DNA from 3 places in the Symbiopectobacterium sp. genome. Region 3 is predicted to be linked to each of the others. Evidence: predicted binding sites of a transcription regulator. Region 3 holds the regulator's gene; each other region holds the start of a gene.
The links. Region 3 encodes PurR, which represses purine synthesis genes. Its sites were predicted from a motif close to CANGCAAACGTTTGCNTG; they were not measured.
Positions count from the first base shown of each region.

Region 1: a site for PurR is predicted at 1,347-1,364, ahead of purM (phosphoribosylformylglycinamidine cyclo-ligase). Genes of this name have one in related genera too.
Region 2: a site for PurR is predicted at 3,142-3,159, ahead of gcvT (glycine cleavage system aminomethyltransferase GcvT). Genes of this name have one in related genera too.

Region 1 covers NZ_JBPETA010000139.1:2,993-7,484, reverse strand. Annotated here, with positions in the region: partial or broken gene uraA (uracil permease) at 1-304, opposite strand, end outside; gene upp (uracil phosphoribosyltransferase) at 516-1,142, opposite strand; gene purM (phosphoribosylformylglycinamidine cyclo-ligase) at 1,462-2,274, shown strand; gene purN (phosphoribosylglycinamide formyltransferase) at 2,274-2,912, shown strand; gene ACTBDZ_RS12550 (ABC transporter substrate-binding protein) at 3,121-4,215, shown strand; partial or broken gene ACTBDZ_RS12545 (TonB-dependent siderophore receptor) at 4,241-4,492, shown strand, end outside.
Region 2 covers NZ_JBPETA010000006.1:157-4,648, reverse strand. Annotated here, with positions in the region: gene gcvP (aminomethyl-transferring glycine dehydrogenase) at 1-1,201, opposite strand, end outside; gene gcvH (glycine cleavage system protein GcvH) at 1,480-1,875, opposite strand; gene gcvT (glycine cleavage system aminomethyltransferase GcvT) at 2,005-3,099, opposite strand; partial or broken gene ACTBDZ_RS01110 (iron-containing alcohol dehydrogenase) at 3,755-4,492, shown strand, end outside.
Region 3 covers NZ_JBPETA010000127.1:4,535-9,026, forward strand. Annotated here, with positions in the region: gene ACTBDZ_RS12000 (riboflavin synthase subunit alpha) at 1-54, shown strand, start outside; gene cfa (cyclopropane fatty acyl phospholipid synthase) at 123-1,274, opposite strand; gene purR (HTH-type transcriptional repressor PurR) at 1,900-2,925, opposite strand; gene ACTBDZ_RS12015 (cytochrome bd-I oxidase subunit CydH) at 3,142-3,408, shown strand; gene ACTBDZ_RS12020 (C40 family peptidase) at 3,483-4,340, opposite strand.

The sequences.
Region 1 (4,492 bases), on a different contig from region 3:
AAACAAGGCACCACACATGATAAAACCACCCAGCGCCACTTCATAACCCAGCGGCAGCAGCAGCAGCACCGGAGAAATAAAGGCAAAGCTGGAGCCCAGATACGCCGGGATCTTGCCCTTACAGATAAACAGATAGAGGAGCGTTGCCAATGCCGTTGAACAGCAGCACGGTCGCAGGGTTGATTTTGAACAGAATCGGTACCAACACCGTCGCGCCGAACATGGCAAACAGGTGCTGGAAGCTCAGCGGGATGGTTTGTAGCAAGGGGGGTCGTTCACTCACCCCGATGGCGCGACGAGTCATCGTTTATATCCTCTGTAAAAGTCACTTGATGTTGTGGTTAGCCGGTTTGTCCGGCATCGTTATCACAGACCAGCCGCCCCCACGCGTCACCGCGTAGGGAAGCGAGGCTGATTATAAAAATCGTGCGAAATATGGGGGAAAAACCGTCGTGCGCGTTGCGCAACGAAACCGACGCAAAAAAAAGCCGACTTACTCAGTCGGCTGATACGGCTTATTTAGTACCAAAGAGCTTATCGCCCGCGTCACCAAGACCCGGCATGATATAGCCATGCTCGTTGAGCCCTTTGTCGACCGAGGCGGTATACAGCTCAACGTCAGGGTGCGCTTTTTCCAGCGCGGCAATCCCTTCCGGTGCAGCCACCAGTACCAATACCTTGATGCTCTGGCAACCCGCTTTCTTCAGCAGATCGATAGTGGCAATCATCGAACCACCGGTCGCCAGCATCGGATCCACCACCAGCGCCATACGTTCATCAATGTTGGAGACCAGTTTCTGGAAGTAAGGCACCGGCTCCAGCGTCTCTTCGTTGAGGTACATACCCACCACGCTGATGCGCGCGCTCGGTACGTTTTCCAGCACGCCTTCCATCATGCCCAGGCCTGCTCGCAGGATCGGCACCACGGTAATTTTTTTGCCTTTGATCTGATCGACTTCCACCGGACCGCACCAGCCTTCGATAGTCACTTTCTCAGTGACCAGATCGGCGGTGGCTTCATAGGTCAATAAACTGCCGACTTCGGATGCCAGTTCACGAAAGCGTTTTGTACTTATATCGTTTTCACGCATCAGGCCAAGTTTATGTTTGACGAGCGGGTGTTTAACCTCGACGACCTTCATTCTATTCCCCCTATAGTAAAGTGGACGGATATCCTCACGACGCAGAATCGGTGCGCCGAGGGCGGACATGGCAGCCCATCATAAAAAAAATCGCGGGATTATACTGCTTTTTTGCTTAAGCGCTACAGGTTATAGCCTGATCCAGATCAACCGTGCAGGGAAATTCTCATTGAACAGGAAAAATGCAAAGCAGGCAACACACCACTCGCAAACGATTGCTCTCGCTGTTAGAATTAGCGCGCTTCGATAGGGGTAGATCCACCAGGCTGGATATGCTCACTATCTCACCACCAATTGTATTCTCCGTGGGGACTCCGCAGTGACCGACAAAACCTCTCTTAGCTACAAAGACGCAGGCGTGGATATTGATGCTGGTAACGCATTGGTAGACCGTATTAAAGGCGTAGTGAAACAAACCCGCCGTCCTGAAGTGATGGGCGGTCTGGGCGGTTTCGGTGCCCTGTGCGCCTTGCCCCAAAAATACCGTGAACCGGTTCTGGTTTCCGGTACTGACGGGGTCGGCACCAAGCTGCGTCTTGCCATGGATCTGAAACGCCACGACACCATCGGTATCGATCTGGTGGCCATGTGTGTCAATGACCTGGTAGTTCAAGAGGCCGAGCCGCTGTTCTTCCTGGATTACTACGCCACGGGGAAACTGGATGTCGATACCGCCGCCAGCGTGATCACCGGTATCGCCGAAGGCTGCAAGCAGTCAGGCTGTGCGCTGGTCGGTGGCGAAACCGCTGAAATGCCCGGCATGTACCACGGTGAAGATTACGACGTCGCCGGTTTTTGCGTCGGTGTTGTTGAAAAATCAGAGATCATCGACGGAAGTAAAGTGCAGGTGGGTGATACTCTGGTAGCACTGGCAGCCAGTGGCCCACACTCTAACGGCTATTCGCTGGTACGTAAGATTCTCGAGGTGAGCAAAACCGATCCGGAACAGACGGGCAACGTCAGCCGTCACGAAATGTACCGTACTTTTAACTGCGGTGTGGGTATGATTATCGCACTGCCTGCTGAACAGGCAGAGGAAGCCGTGGCATTCCTCAATAGCCAGGGTGAAACCGCATGGAAAATCGGCGTTATTCAACCCGCTAACGCCGGAGACGCAGTGGTCATTAATTAATGAAAAACATCGTTGTCTTGCTCTCAGGTCAAGGAAGCAACTTGCAGGCGTTGATTGACGCCTGCGCGCGCAAGCGTGTCAAAGCGAATATCGCGGCCGTATTCAGCAACAATCCAGAAGCCTATGGTCTGGTACTGGCGCAAGAAGCCGAGATTCCGGCCTATGTCATCGACCCACAAGGGTTCGCTGACCGAGCTGCCTTTGACGCAGCAATGGCAGAAGAGATGGCGCAATACCAACCGGACCTGGTGGTACTAGCGGGTTATATGCGCATCCTCAGCCCGGAGTTCGTTGCGCTGTTTGCAGGCAAAATGCTGAACATCCACCCGTCCCTACTGCCCAAGTACCCGGGCCTGCATACCCATCGCAAAGCGCTGGAAAATGGCGAGAAGGAACATGGCACTTCGGTCCACTTCGTGACTGACGAACTGGATGGCGGCCCTCTGATTCTGCAAGCCAAGGTCCCAGTGTTTAGTGATGATGCGGAAGAAGCGCTTGCAGCTCGGGTACAAACCCAGGAACACACCATCTATCCATTGGTGGTGAACTGGTTTGCCGAAGGGCGTCTCAAAATGCGCGAGGGCGAAGCCTGGCTCGACGGCGTGCGTATTCCCAAACAGGGTTATGCTGCCGAATAACGCTAATTCCCACTGACTTTCAGGCGGTAGCACTCTGCCGCCCTGAAAGTTCCCGCTGAACGGCACTTTATTTACTTACGAAATTATTACCATCCTAATAATATAAAACAACATTATCGTTTTGTCGCACTTTCCCCACTTTAGCATTATTGATAATCACTCTCATACTCATTAACTTCCCCTGCTCGATTTTATGCAGAGGGCGAATATGCGCGCATTATTCCTGACCAAAGCGTTACTGGTCGTGCTGCTGTTGGCGAACACCACCGCCTGGGGAAAGACCGTTACCGACCTGCTGGGACGTCAGGTAACGATTCCCGATAATCCTTCACGTCTTTTTCTCGGTGAAAGCCGTTTGTTCTATACCCTTGCGTTGCTGGAGCCCGGTAATCCGGCACAGCGCGTGGTGGGCTGGCCCGGCGATATAGCGCGTTACGACGCGCAAAGCTGGGAAAAATACACCACCGCGTTTCCTGCCATTGCACAAATCCCGCGTCTTGGCGATGGGGGGCCGCGCACGCTGAATGCCGAAGCCATTCCGTTAAAGCCCGATCTGGTAATCCTGCCGCGTCTGGCTAAAACCTCGGCGGAGGATGATGCGCTACAGCAGACGCTTGAACGCGCAGGCATCCCGGTAATTTATGTCGATCTGCGCGTCGAACTGTTGAAAAACACCCTGCCCAGCGTCCGTTTACTCGGCGAAGTACTCAACCGCACTGAACGTGCTGCCGCATTCAGCGCGTTTTACCAGCAGCATATGGACGCCATTTCGCAACGCCTGGCGCGCTATCACGGCCAAAAGCCCACCGTGATGCTGCACCTGCATCTGAGCCGCCGCGATACCTGCTGTACCACAGCAGTTGGTGGCAATCTTGGTGAGCTACTGCGCTTTGCCGGTGGCGATAACATCGCAGCCGACAGCATTCAGCGCGTCTATGGTGAACTCAATCCGGAAAAAGTGCTGGCAGCCAACCCCGATGTCTATATCGCCACCGGCATGGTGGGGCCAGAAGGAAAACGGTTCTCGGTACTGATGCTGGGCCCGGACGTTTCCGAGCAGCAAGCGCAAAACAGCTTTACCACCCTACTGCAACAAGAGCCCATTCTGTCACACCTCAACGCCGTGCAGCAGGGGTGCGCCTGGAGTATGTGGCACAACTTCTACCTAAGCCCGTATCACGTAGTGATGGTGGAGATGGTGGAGATGTTTGCCAAAACGCTCTACCCCGATCTGTTTGCCGATTTGCAACCGCAAGACACCTTAAAACAACTCTACCAACAATTCTTAACTATTGAATTTTAAGGGATATTCTGGAGTCACATCGCACATGAACGCTAATTTTATACGTCTCAGTTGGCCACTTATCGCGCTGTTGCCACTGGGTTCGCACGCTGCCTCATCGAGCGCGCAGGAAGATACCGTGGTGGTCACGCAATCTGACCGCGCCACCGCCGATACAGACAGCAGCTATCAACCGCACAAAAGCGTAACCGGCACACGCACCGAAGCACGTCTGCTGGACGTGCCGCAGGCGGTTAACGTCGTGCCACCGCAGGTGTTACGCGATCAGGCGGCACGC
Region 2 (4,492 bases), on a different contig from region 3:
TGGCGTTCTTGTCTGTGACCTCAACCGCCAGCGTATCAAACCAGGTGGAGTGCCACAGTTTCAAGCCGCCCTGTTGCAACCCGGCGGCCAGAATATCGGTTAAACGATGAATGCGTTCAGCGATACGCTTGAGCCCCTGCGGCCCATGATAAACCGCATAGAAACCGGCGATATTCGCCAGCAGCACCTGAGAGGTGCAGATGTTGGAGTTGGCTTTTTCGCGGCGGATGTGTTGCTCACGCGTCTGCATCGCCATACGCAGCGCCGTGTTACCTGCCGCATCACGCGAAACGCCGATAATACGCCCCGGCATGGCGCGTTTATACTCATCCTTGCAGGCGAAGAAGGCCGCATGCGGACCACCGTAGCCCATCGGCACACCAAAACGCTGGGCGGAGCCAAACACAATATCGGCTCCCTGTTTGCCCAGCGCGGCCAGCAGCACCAGAGCCATGATATCAGCAGCGACGCTAACGATGATCTTGCGCGCATTCAGTTGCGCGATAAGATCACGATAATCATGCACTTCACCATAGGTGTTCACCTGCTGCAACAGAACGCCAAACACGCCTTCCGTTTCCAATGCGGCGGCGGCATCGCCGACCACAACTTCAAAACCAAAGGTCTCAGCACGGGTGCGCACCACATCCAGCATTTGAGGATGCACATGCTCTGCCACGAAGAAGCGGTTAGCCTGTTTCAGCTTGCTGACGCGCTTGGCCATTGCCATCGCTTCCGCTGCCGCAGTCGCTTCATCCAGCAGAGAGGCAGAGGCAAGCTCCAGCCCGGTCAAGTCCTGCGTCATCTGTTGAAAATTCAGCAAGGCTTCTAACCGCCCTTGCGAGACTTCAGGCTGATAAGGTGTATAGGCGGTGTACCAGCCGGGGTTTTCCAGCAAATTACGCAAGATCACCGGCGGCATATGCACAGCGGTGTACCCCATGCCGATATAGCTCTTGTAGCGCTGGTTGCGGCTGGCAATCGACTTGAGCTCCGCCAACGCCTGATGCTCGGGCAGCGCATCGCCCACCGCTGGCGGGTTGGGCAACTGGATATCTGCCGGCACAATCTGTCGAATCAACGCCGACAATGAATCCGCACCGAGCGTTTCCAGCATGTGAGCCTGCTGCTCGGGCGTAGGGCCGATGTGACGCTCCACGAAAGCGGCGTCATGTTCGAGTTGGCTGAGAGTCTGAGTCATTAGGGGTATTTCCTGCTTCAAGCAACTGTTATATAGCCTAAATAATTCGAGTTGCAGGAAGGCGGCAAGGGAGCGAATCCCGATGAGCTTACATAAGTAAGTGATTCGGGTAAGCGAGTGCAGCCAACGCACATGCAACCTGAAGTATGACGGGTATAGCAAGTGAACGTTCATGGCAAACAACAAGTGCGAACGCGGTAGACTGCGCTCAGTGTCTTACATTCTGACAAATCGATTTACCCCGTGATGCGCGATAAAACCGTCACGGGGTGACAAGGTTATTCGTCTTCTTCTAACAGCGCCTGATAAGCCGTGGCATCCAGCAGGTCGTTCAATTCGCTTTCATCAGACGCTTTGATGCTAAACAGCCAACCGTCGGCATAAGGCGCACTGTTGACCAGTTCCGGCTGCCCTTCCAGCGCATCGTTCACTGCCACGATCTCACCGCTCAACGGCGCATAGATATCTGAGGCGGCCTTGACCGACTCAGCGACAGCGCAGTCGTCGCCCATCGCAACCTGCGTGCCAACGTCAGGCAAATCGACAAAAACCATGTCCCCCAACAGTTCCTGGGCATGTTCGGTAATACCGACACGATAGACACCCTCCCCTTCGGCCTGGACCCACTCATGGGATGAGGCGTATTTCAACTCGTTTGGGACTGTGCTGCTCATTGCCTGCTCTCCTTAAAAATCGCTTCGTCGTATCGAATCGCACGATACCCGCCTTCCTGCAACGCGAAGGTGTGGCGGCATATATCGCGCTAACGTTAATCAATAATCATGGTCAGATCGGGGACGGCGTCAAACCAGTGCCTTTCCGCCACGAATAAATACCGGTTTGGTCACCTCTACGGGCACTTCGCGCTGGCGAATTTGCACCAACGCCGTTTCACCAATACCTTGCGGCACGCGAGCCAGTGCAATACTGAAACCCAGCGTTGGAGAAAAGGTACCGCTAGTTATCATGCCTTCCTGTACCGTGCCACTCGCATCGGTAAAGCGCACGGGCATTTCATGGCGCAACACCCCTTTTTCACGCAGCACCAGTCCGACCAACTGCTCAGTGCCTTCGCTGCGTTGATGGGTCAGCGCTTCCCGGCCGATAAAATCCCTGTCTTCCGGCTGCCAGGCGATGGTCCAGCCCATATTGGCAGCCAGCGGCGAAACGCCTTCATCCATGTCCTGACCATACAGGTTCATGCCCGCTTCAAGGCGCAACGTATCGCGCGCACCGAGGCCACACGGCTGCACACCGGCCGCCAGCAGTTGTTGCCAGAACGCCACTGCCTGCTCTGCGGGCAGTGCGATTTCATAGCCTGACTCACCGGTGTACCCGGTGGTAGCAATAAAATAGTCACCGGTTTGTACGCCGAAAAAGGGTTTCATGCCCGCCGTTGCCGCGCGCTGTTCCGCACTGAGCAACGCCTGCACTTTCTCTTGAGCCAACGGCCCTTGCACCGCAATCAACGCCAGTTCATCGCGTTCCTGCCACTCCACGTTGAATGCCTTGGCATGCTCGGCGATCCAGGCCAGATCTTTCTCCCGCGTGGCAGAGTTCACCACCAGCCGGAAATGCGTTTCAGTCAGAAAGTAGACGATGAGATCGTCAATGACGCCACCCGAGGCGTTTAACATCCCGGTATAAAGCGCCTTGCCCGGTTGCGTGAGTTTGGCAACGTCGTTCGCCAGCAGATAACGCAAGAATTCGCGCACGCGCGGGCCGTGTAAATCCACAATAGTCATGTGAGACACATCGAACATGCCCGCATGACGCCTAACGCTATGATGTTCATCCAACTGTGAGCCGTAGTGCAGCGGCATCATCCAGCCGTGAAAGTCGACCATCTTCGCGCCATCGGCGACATGCTGCTGATACAATGGAGTTTGCTGTGTCATTTTTTCTCCCGAACCTCTCCTTGCGAACGGCGCGAATCACGCCACGCAAACGCTTTCTTTGCATTGAACTTACCACCTCTTCCACAGGGCTACCACACCCTTTTTCATAAGTTAAACTATATACCAGCCGTGAAAGACAAAAAGAGCGCCAGAGCACAAGGCAACAAAACCCGCCAAATTAAAATCATTAATTAGAATAAAACACCAATAATAGGCATTTGAAACAAAAATAATGACACAACCATTCACATCATTAGAGAATGATCGCCACAGAGATACTTGCAATGGATTAGTTTTTATAATGCAAAAAAATGACTGAAATTAGATTATTTCAACCAAAGGTTACGATTATGTCATGGTGCCAAAAACGCTAAAGATGACGACGATCACACCCACCTTGCGCTCACCGCCACCGAGTCACCGCTGATGGCAACGAGGGGAAGGCAATTTCCCTGTCACATATCCATACTGATTAAAAGGGTAATATTCATTTATCAGCGATCCATCACGGTCTTTCCGTTATTGATGGCATAGAAGCTAACGCTATGAGGATTAACATTTCGCGCCTTGAGGACGTTTCCCGCCCCGATCGCTTGCGCTACCCGACCCTTTTCAGCACCCATTTAAAATCATAAATGTTATGGAGATTACGACGATGACCCAAAGAATGATCCTTAACGAAACCTCGTATTTTGGTGCGGGGGCGGTTAACCATATTGTGGAAGAGATAACCCGGCGTGGTTTCCACAAAGCCTTGGTCGTCACCGACAAAGACCTGGTGAAATATGGTGTGGTGAGTAAAGTCATCACACTGCTTGATCAGGCGGGCCTGCCCTACGAGGTTTACGATGACGTGGTGCCTAATCCCACTATTCGCGTGGTGACCGCAGGTATTGAGCGCTACAAGGCCGCGCAGGCCGATTACCTGATCGCGATTGGCGGCGGTTCGCCACAGGATACCTGTAAGGCGATTGGTATCATCATCAACAACCCGGAATATGCCGATGTACGCAGTCTGGAAGGCGTTGCGCCCACGCGTCGCCCCAGCGTACCGATCTTCGCGATCCCGACCACCGCAGGCACCGCTGCCGAGGTCACGATTAACTACGTGATCACCGACGAAGAAAAACGTCGCAAATTCGTCTGCGTCGATCCGCATGACATTCCTATCGTTTCGTTTATCGATGCCAACATGATGGCCAGCATGCCCGCCTCACTGAAGGCGGCAACCTGCCTGGATGCCTTGACGCACGCGACTGAAGGTTTTACCACCAAAGGCGCGTGGGAGCTGACCGATATGCTGCATCTGAAGGCCATCGAAATCATCAGCCGTTCGCTGCGCGATTCCGTGGCGGGCCATGCCGCAGGCGTGGAGGCAATGGCCTTGGGACAG
Region 3 (4,492 bases):
GCACAGCGTCAGGCACAAGAGGCCGCAACGGCAAATGCCGTGCAGAGCGCCTGAAGCCTGAGCTGAAAAAGCGATAAAAAATGCCGTACACTCTTGGCTGTACGGCGTTAAGCTGACCGAAATCAGCGCGCTACACGCACGCCGCCTTCAATCCCTTGGGGGCTAAACAACACCTGCCACAGTTGAATATTGCGCGCGCGAAACGCTCCGGCGCAGGCATTCAGGTAGTAACGGAACATACGATTAAAACGCGGTGAGTAACGGTTTGCTAACTGTGGCCAACTGGCGACAAAGCGATCGTGCCAGGCCATCAAGGTTTTATCGTAATCGGCCCCAAAATTGTGCCAATCCTCCATCACCAGATAAGGTTCACTGCGTACGGCAATGTGGCGCACGGAGGGCAGGCAGCCGTTGGGGAAGATATATTTGTTAATCCAGGGGTCAACCTGCGAATCGGTTTTATTTGCCCCAATGGTATGCAGCAGAAACAGCCCTTTTGGTTTGAGATTTTTGCTGACGACGCGAAAGTACGTATCGTAATTTTTCGGTCCAACGTGCTCAAACATGCCGACAGACACGATGCGATCGAAATGTCGGTTAAGGTCGCGGTAATCCTGCAATTCAATGGTGACGTTGAGATCGCTACAGCGCGCCTGAGCCAGTTTTTGCTGCTCACGTGAGATGGTCACGCCGTAAACCGATACGCCATAATGGAGTGCCGCATAGGCGGCCAGCCCGCCCCAGCCGCAGCCAATATCCAACAGTGTCATGCCTGGCTGAAGCTGAAGTTTTTCACAAATCATGCGCAGTTTGGCCTGTTGCGCCTGCTCAAGGGTCGTGGCCTCTTTCCAGTAGCCGCAGGAATATTGCATATGCGTGTCAAGCATCAGGCTAAACATATCGTTGCCCAGATCGTAATGTTCCTCGCCGACGATCCAGGCTCGCTTGCGGGATTGCAAGTTAATCAAGCGCGCAGCGACAATGTGCAAAATGTCTTTGAGATGATGGGGGGCCTTTTTCTCAAGCTCTGCACGTAAGATACGCCGAAAAAAACAGTCTAAACGATCGCACTCCCACCAACCGTCCATATAGCTTTCCCCGAGCCCCAGGGAGCCTTCACGCAGAACGCGCTTGTAGAAATCGGGGTTACGTACCCGGATATCAAACGGGCGTGAGCCATTGATTTTGATATCGGCGATCGCCAATAACGCGTGAACGATACGGAACCAGGACGTGTTATGTTCTGCCAGTTCCTCTACATATGATGAACTCATAACTTCTCCCAACCTTGCCAGACAGCGCCGCAAGGAACAGCATAGACAGTCTCTCATCAACCCGAACGCTGCGGTTTGCGCGCAGCGTGTTCGAATCACGGGCAGGTTACCCGTTGTTCAAATAGTAAGCGGTTGCATTCGTGCGCAGCCGTTTATGCTTGCCCGTTGCACAGCGGCAGCGGGCATAACATCCATCGTCTACTCTCTGGATACCCAGAGGGAATGAAGTGTCAACGCCGGTACGTGGTAACACGTAGGGGCACATATCCTGATACGCAGTGCTGCGCTCGTTATAATAAGGATAAATGTAGGGATATTGTCCGAATGAAAAACAGTGTATGACTGCTTCAATCAGAGGACAAGTCAAAATTGATTGATGCAGCCATATAGAATTTACAAATCAACGTACTATAACCGTCATACTTCAAGTTGCAGGTGCGTTGACTGCACTCGCTCACCCGAATCACTTACTTAAGTAAGTGATTCGGGATTCCCTCATTTGCCGCGTTACGACGCTCATAAATGAGCCTCGCCCTAAAGGGCCAGCGCAAGCGCTGTTCAAAACGTTAACGTTTTGTCCTGCAACTCGAATTATTTAGGGTATATAAGAAAATCGTCTTAAACATTAACGGCGGTAGTCGTGAAATGGGCCGTCACCCACTGAACGGCGCTCGATAAGCGTTGGGTGAACCTCAATCATCTGCGCATCTTCACGCTTGCTGGTGATGCGATCGAGCAGCATGGTAAAAGCAGATTGGCCCAAACGTTCTTTTGGCTGGTGGATCGTGGTTAAGGCTGGGGTGAAATAACGTGCATGGCGAACATTATCGTAGCCAATCACGGAAATATCTTGCGGTACGCGTAGTCCCAACTCATCAGCCGCGCAGATAGCGCCCATGGCCATGATGTCACCGCCGCAGAAAATAGCGGTCGGGCGCTGTTTCTGCGCCAAAATCTGGTGCATGGCTTTGTAACCGGATTCCGGCTCGAAATCACCCTGAACAATCCACTCATCGCGAACCGTGATATCCGCTTCCTGCAAGGCTTTGAGAAAACCCAGATAACGCCCGCTGCCCGTGTTGCGTTCCTGAATACCCGGAATGGCACCGATGTCGCGGTGGCCGCGCTCAATCAGATAACGCCCAGCCAGGTATCCCCCTTCGAAGGCGTTATCAATGATGGTGTCAGTGAAATCGCTGTGTGCCTGACCCCAATCCATTACCACCATAGGAATGCTGCGGTAATCGGCCAACATGCTCAGCAGTTCAGGCGGATATTCCGCACACATCACCAACAGGCCATCGACCCGTTTTTGCGCCAGCATGGAAAGATAGGCTCGCTGTTTTTCCAGGTTATTATGCGAGTTACACAGAATCAGGGTGTAGCCTTTTGCATAACAACTGTTTTCAACTGCTTCGATAATTTCCGCAAAGTAGGGTGCTTCGCTCGAGGTGGCGAGCAGCCCGATGGATTTGGTGTGGTTTACCTTTAAGCTCCGAGCCACTGCGCTCGGAGAGTAGTGTAATTCCTTGATGGCTTCCCGCACGGCCGTTTTGGTCTCTTCGGCGACGAAACGTGTTTTGTTGATGACGTGAGAGACGGTTGTTGTTGAAACGCCAGCACGCTTTGCCACATCTTTGATCGTTGCCATCTAAACATGACTCCTGAACCTACTTGTTACGGCAGTATATAGTTTGTTAATCGTTTGCTTTTGCGTAATGTTCTCTTTCCGATGGTATAAACAGGATATCAGAAGGAGACTGCCGAAATACTTTGTACCTAAAGGGGACGCGTTGATCTCATCGAAGATGACGTGTTCGGACACCGACGCAGCGCACGGTAAACTGCGAATTTTGGCTGATTTGCCGTGAAAGTGAAAGGGATAATTGATTTAATTAGTGCAGCCGGGATCGGAGATTTTCCCTATAAATGTGTAACAATGCTTTTTTGGCGTCATTGTGCTGCGGGTAGTGGTGTGCAGGAAAGAACGGAGCATCCAGTGCGGCGGCAATTTTCACGCGTTTCTGTGTTTCAAGGAGATAGAATGAATACTGATTTGAAAATGTCATTACTGACCACAGTTGGAGCGTTAGTCATGATCATGGTATTTAACTTTGTTGCCGTGTTGAACTGATCGCGATTAAAATAAAGACCAGGCTGCATAAGCATCACCTGGTCTTTATTATCGCTAACGCGTCGATGTGGCGATTAACGAATCGTTTGTGGTGTCACCACGCGACGTGCACCAATGTAGTGTTCCTGCCAGTAGTCTTCGCTCAACTTACTGATCTTGATATCGGCACCGGTTCGCGGTGACTGAATAAACTTGCCATTGCCGAGATAAACCCCGACATGATCGGCGGTGCCGCGACCATTGATGCGAAAGAACACCAGATCGCCAATCTCCAGTTCACCCTTATTGATGGGCGCAGCATCGCGCAGGTGATACATTTCATTGGCGGTGCGCGGAATAGGAATCTTCACCACATCTTTATAGGCATAATAGACCAGACCGCTACAGTCGAAACCGGTGTAGGGCGAGTTACCACCCCATTGATAAGGTTTACCGATCTGACCCATCAGCTTGTTCATCGCCGTCATTTTTGCATGCTGATAACGGCGCTTATGCGCTTCACTGAGCACCAACTCTTTGCCCGCTTTCTTGGCACCTGGTTTTATCGCCGCCGTTTTCTTCTCAGTGGCATCAGCGCCTTTTTTGAGCCCCTTTACTAGTTTTGCGGGCGTTGCGCTATGGTAGCGCGATGACGTGGTTTTTGACGCAGTGCTCTTGGTCTCAACGTCGGCAGAACTCTTTTTAGTGGCGGTCGTTTTGGTGGATTTCGTGTTTTGCGCTACTTTGGCTTTTTCCTGCGTCGCCTTTTTCTTCGGTGGTTCTGGTGGGGTTTGTGGTTTTTTAGCGGTTTTGGTGGTCTGGTTTTTTTTCAGGTGTTTGTCATCCGTGCTGGCGCTGGCTTTCTTCTCCGCATTGGTGTGCGGAGCTGCCTGGGCAACATTAACAAACAGATGGCTGAAGAAAACGAAGATCAGAGTAATAAATACGCGCATGATAAAAGAGACCGAATACAATCCTTAACTCACTCAATTCGAACAGTATTCACGAAAACGGCATGAGAAAAAAGCAGGAAATCACCTTTTCGCTTAACAGAATCATGAGAAAACGTTAATAATTGTTTTCCCGCTGTAAATATCATCATTTA